Regions from separate parts of the Candidatus Stoquefichus sp. SB1 genome, predicted to be linked through region 1. Evidence: a T-box and tRNA genes for the amino acid it is inferred to sense, from the RefSeq annotation. Region 1 holds a T-box; the other holds one or more tRNA genes.
What was found. The T-box of region 1 lies ahead of serS (serine--tRNA ligase). A T-box ahead of a tRNA ligase gene usually reads a tRNA of that ligase, here a tRNA-Ser.

Region 1 (2,381 bases):
ATCAGCTCCGCGCAAGCGTCCCTTTTCGTCGCGTTCCCGTGAACGGACGATATACCCGGCGCGTTCCAGTTCCTTTATTGCTTCCCGGATAGCGTCTATCTTTTCCCGGTTAATCTGTGACAGCCCTGCAAGGGTGTAGTCCCAATCTTCGGGAAGTGACAGCATTTGCGATAAAAGCCCCTTTGCCTTTAAGGTCAGCTCCTTGTTGCGTAAATGGTGGTTGCTCATAACGGTATAGCCCTTGTTGCGCTCCACTCGGAAAACTGCCATAGCTTCATCACTCCTTTGGTTGTGGATTTGTTACGCGATAGAACGCCGTTTTGCCGGGGTTAGGTATAAATCCCTGTCCCCGTTAAAAACGCGCCCGCAAAGCCGCATATAGCAAGGCTCTTTTCGCCCCTACTGCGTAACATGAGGGCATAAAAAAAGCGGCGTTCCTGTTCTCCCTGTTATGGGATAGAGAAACGCCGCATTTGCGTCGTATTCAGTTTTCATTTATTCTTTCTCAATGCTGTGTGCTGGTGTTTGGGCTTGCAGGGTTCCGGGTGGCATATCAAGGCTCTTTCCCTCAAAAGTAGTAAATTGGTAGTAAATTCAGCTTGAAATCCTGCTTGTATGCCCGTAAATCAAGGCTTTTTTGAGATAATCAACCATTTTAATATAAAAGTTAATCTTTTTTTAGAATATATCGCTATTTTTCTACTTTGTTTTATAATCCAACTGTGTTATAATCTATGTGTTAAATCGATGCGTTGGATAAGTAAATAACATAATATGATAGAGAACTGATGGGTGGTGTAAATCAGTATAGCATGTTATTGAAATCTCCCAACAAGAGAAGCTAATCACTTCCGGCTGATCCGTTATCTCATATAAAGATATCTTTTGATATGAAATAGGGTGGCACCACGATATATTCGTCCCTTGAATGGTGTTTTTATTATATAAAAAGGAGAGAGAAAAATGATTGATATAGCAAAATTAAGAGAAAATCCAGAAGCAGTTAAAGAAAATATGAAGAAAAAATTTCAACATGATCGTTTACATTTAGTAGATGAAGCTTTTGATTTAGATAAAATGTATCGTGAAACTTTAACAAAAGCCAGTGAACTTCGTGCTATGCGTAATAAATTATCTAAAGAAATTGGTCAATTTATGCGTGAAGGTAAAAAAGACTTAGCAGAAGCAAACAAGAAGAAAGTTAGTGAAATGGCTGATCTTTTAAAAGAATTGGAAGTTAAAGAAGAAGAGTTAGGACCTAAATTAAAAGAAATTATGATGAAAATTCCTAACTTTATTGATGATTCTGTACCTGTAGGTAAAGATGATAGTGAAAATGTAGAAATTCAAAAATATGGAGATCCAGTTGTTCCTGATTATGAAATTCCATATCATGCTGATATTATTGCTAAATTTAATGGTTTAGATAAAGATGCAAGTGGAAGAACAAGTGGAAATGGATTTTATTATTTAATGGGAGATATTGCACGTTTATCTTCTGCAATGATTTCTTATGCAAGAGATTTTATGATTGATAAAGGATTTACTTATTGTATTCCTCCATTTATGATTAGAAGTGATGTTGTGACTGGGGTTATGTCATTTGAAGAAATGGATGCAATGATGTATAAAATTGAAGGTGAAGATTTATATTTAATTGGAACAAGTGAACATAGTATGATTGGTAAATTTAAAGATCAGATTGTAAAAGAAGAAGATTTACCAATTACAATGACTTCTTATTCACCATGTTTTAGAAAAGAAGTGGGTGCACATGGTATTGAAGAAAGAGGAATTTATAGAGTTCATCAATTTGAAAAACAAGAAATGGTTGTTTTATGTAAACCAGAAGAAGCAATGGAATGGTATAATAAGATGTGGTCTTATACTGTTGAATTGTTTAGAAGTTTAGAGATTCCAGTGAGAACATTAGAATGTTGTAGTGGGGATTTAGCAGACTTAAAAGAAAAATCTTGTGATGTTGAAGCATGGTCTCCTCGTCAACAAAAGTATTTTGAAGTTGGATCTTGTTCAACATTAGGTGATGCTCAAGCAAGACGTTTAGGTATTCGTACAAAAGGTGAACAAGGAACTTATTATGTAGCCACTTTGAATAATACTGTTTTAGCAAGTACACGTGCATTAATTGCTTTTATTGAAAATAACTATAATGAGGATGGAACAATTCATATTCCTGAAGTTTTACGTCCTTATATGGGTGGCAAAGAAAAAATTAGTTAAAATGGGGGTTTCTCCATTTTTTTCTTTAGAAAATCTTTTCTTTATTTTTCACAGGATTTACACATTCGTCTGTTAAAATATCTTTCGAATGATAGAAAGGGGACTATTTATGAAAAACATCCTAGAATATTTAGAACAGT
Region 2 (2,381 bases), on a different contig from region 1:
CTAATTGATCAAAGAAAGACAATGAACCCAACATATGCAGGTGATGATACTATTGATGCTATGAAGAGTGGTGAAAAAGCTATGGCGGTTATGTATTCTGGGGATGCTGCTGCTGTTATGCTGGAAAATCCAGATATGGGCTTTTATATGCCAAATGAAGGAACAAACATATGGTTTGATGGTTTTGTTGTAAGTCGAGAATGTGAAGATTTAAAAATGGCTATGAATTTTATAAATTATATGATTAGTGATGAGAATGCATTGAATAATACATTGGAGGTTGGTTATTTGACTTCTAACACTGTTGCCGCTAAAGAAGCATCAGAAGGAGATTTTCAAGGTATTAATGCATATGGTATTCGAATGTCACAAAATGATGAAGTATTTGCTTATCAGCCACAAAATATAAAAGAAATTTATAGTGATTATTGGTCAAAAGTCAAAGCACAATAAATTTTATGAAAAAGTTTTAATGAGAAAAACCCTCATTAAAACTTTTCTTTTTGAATTCATTAAAAAGAATTACCAAAAAAAGCAAAAAAACTATTGCAATCAATATCAAAATATTATATACTATTTGAGCAACGTGAGAAGAGAAAAGAACTGGTTCCATAGCCAAGTTGGTAAGGCTACAGACTGCAACTCTGTCATCGTCGGTTCGAGTCCGGCTGGAACCTCCATCATGTTGCCCAGGTGGCGAAATTGGTAGACGCACAGGACTTAAAATCCTGCGGACCTTAAAATCCGTGCCGGTTCGACTCCGGCCCTGGGCACCATTCTTAAAAAAAGTTTTAAAAAAATGTAAAAAAGTGTTGCAAAGTTACAGCGTTTATGTTAATATTGAATGGCGCTGTTAAAGAAATGCGCTAGTAGCTCAACTGGATAGAGTGCTTGACTACGGATCAAGAGGTTGTGGGTTCGATTCCTGCCTAGCGCGCCAATTGAGTATTGTAATTGAATATTCGGGAAGTAGCACAGCTTGGTAGTGCACCTGGTTTGGGACCAGGGGGTCGCAGGTTCAAATCCTGTCTTCCCGACCAGTTAATGGGGCTTTAGCTCAGATGGGAGAGCGCCTGCTTTGCACGCAGGAGGTCAGCGGTTCGATCCCGCTAAGCTCCACCATTATTGCGGAGGTTTACCCAAGTCCGGCTGAAGGGATCGGTCTTGAAAACCGACAGGGGATGAAAGTCCCGCGGGGGTTCGAATCCCTCAACCTCCGCCATTTTTAAAAAAATATATTTCATATCGCGGGATGGAGCAGTCTGGTAGCTCGTCGGGCTCATAACCCGAAGGTCGTTGGTTCAAATCCTTCTCCCGCAACCATTGGTCTGGTAGTTCAGTTGGTTAGAATGCCGCCCTGTCACGGCGGAGGTCGCGGGTTCGAGTCCCGTCCAGACCGCCAATTATGGTTCCGTAGCTCAGTCGGTAGAGCAGAGGACTGAAAATCCTCGTGTCGCTGGTTCGATTCCGGCCGGAACCACCATTATTTTTTATAAACGATTCACTACATGGCGGGGTAGCTCAGTTGGCTAGAGCAATCGGTTCATACCCGGTGGGTCGGGGGTTCGAATCCCTTCCCCGCTACCATTTAGCGAATCAGTGGTGAATACCACTTTTTATTTTATTTGGACCCTTAGCTCAGTTGGTTAGAGCTATCGGCTCATAACCGATCGGTCGAAGGTTCGAGTCCTTCAGGGTCCACCAATAAAACTATTGACGATATGAATTTTCATATCGTTTTTTTGTATTTAAAGAGATATTCAAGATTTTTAATATATGTTACAATATGAAAGAAAAAAGAAAATGATATACACAAAATATTCATAACTCTGTGATATATTGTGTGAGTAGGTGAGATAATAATGGATAAGATGAATGAAATGGGCTTAACTTCCTTGCAAGTTCAAGAACGGATTGATCGTGGTCAAGTGAATATATCACATGATAATATTTCTAAGACAAAGAAGCAGATTATTTTAGAACATACAATAACATACTTTAATTTATTAAATGTGTTTTTAGCAGCGATTATTTTATCAACTGGTCGTTGGACAAACTTAACATTTATGGGTGTTATTATTATGAATTCTTTGATTGGAATTTATCAGGAACTAAAAGTGAAAAAAATTATTGATCAATTGACAGTTGTCACTGTTAAAAAGATTAAAGTTATACGTGATCATCAACAACAGATGATACCAATTGAAGATTTGGTTATTGATGATATTGTTTTTTTAGAGAGTGGTAATCAAATTGGAACAGATTGCTGTATGTTGACATCACAAGGAATGGAAGTCAATGAATCAATGCTGACTGGTGAATCGAAGCCAGTAAAAAAGAAAGAAAATGATGAACTATTGGCTGGAAGTTTTGTCGTTGCC

Region 2: it encodes a tRNA-Ser, which carries the amino acid that the T-box ahead of serS (serine--tRNA ligase) is inferred to sense. The anticodon was not compared.

The regions. Positions count from the first base shown of each region.
Region 1 covers NZ_LN852695.1:268,674-271,054, forward strand. Annotated here, with positions in the region: gene BN1865_RS09365 (DUF6017 domain-containing protein) at 1-270, opposite strand, end outside; T-box leader at 739-928, shown strand; gene serS (serine--tRNA ligase) at 964-2,241, shown strand; gene BN1865_RS09375 (amino acid adenylation domain-containing protein) at 2,351-2,381, shown strand, end outside.
Region 2 covers NZ_LN852693.1:12,300-14,680, forward strand. Annotated here, with positions in the region: gene BN1865_RS18675 (ABC transporter substrate-binding protein) at 1-453, shown strand, start outside; tRNA gene BN1865_RS01210 (tRNA-Cys) at 606-680, shown strand; tRNA gene BN1865_RS01215 (tRNA-Leu) at 688-776, shown strand; tRNA gene BN1865_RS01220 (tRNA-Arg) at 864-940, shown strand; tRNA gene BN1865_RS01225 (tRNA-Pro) at 964-1,040, shown strand; tRNA gene BN1865_RS01230 (tRNA-Ala) at 1,047-1,122, shown strand; tRNA gene BN1865_RS01235 (tRNA-Ser) at 1,130-1,222, shown strand; tRNA gene BN1865_RS01240 (tRNA-Met) at 1,247-1,323, shown strand; tRNA gene BN1865_RS01245 (tRNA-Asp) at 1,326-1,402, shown strand; tRNA gene BN1865_RS01250 (tRNA-Phe) at 1,408-1,483, shown strand; tRNA gene BN1865_RS01255 (tRNA-Met) at 1,511-1,587, shown strand; tRNA gene BN1865_RS01260 (tRNA-Ile) at 1,628-1,704, shown strand; gene BN1865_RS01265 (HAD-IC family P-type ATPase) at 1,863-2,381, shown strand, end outside.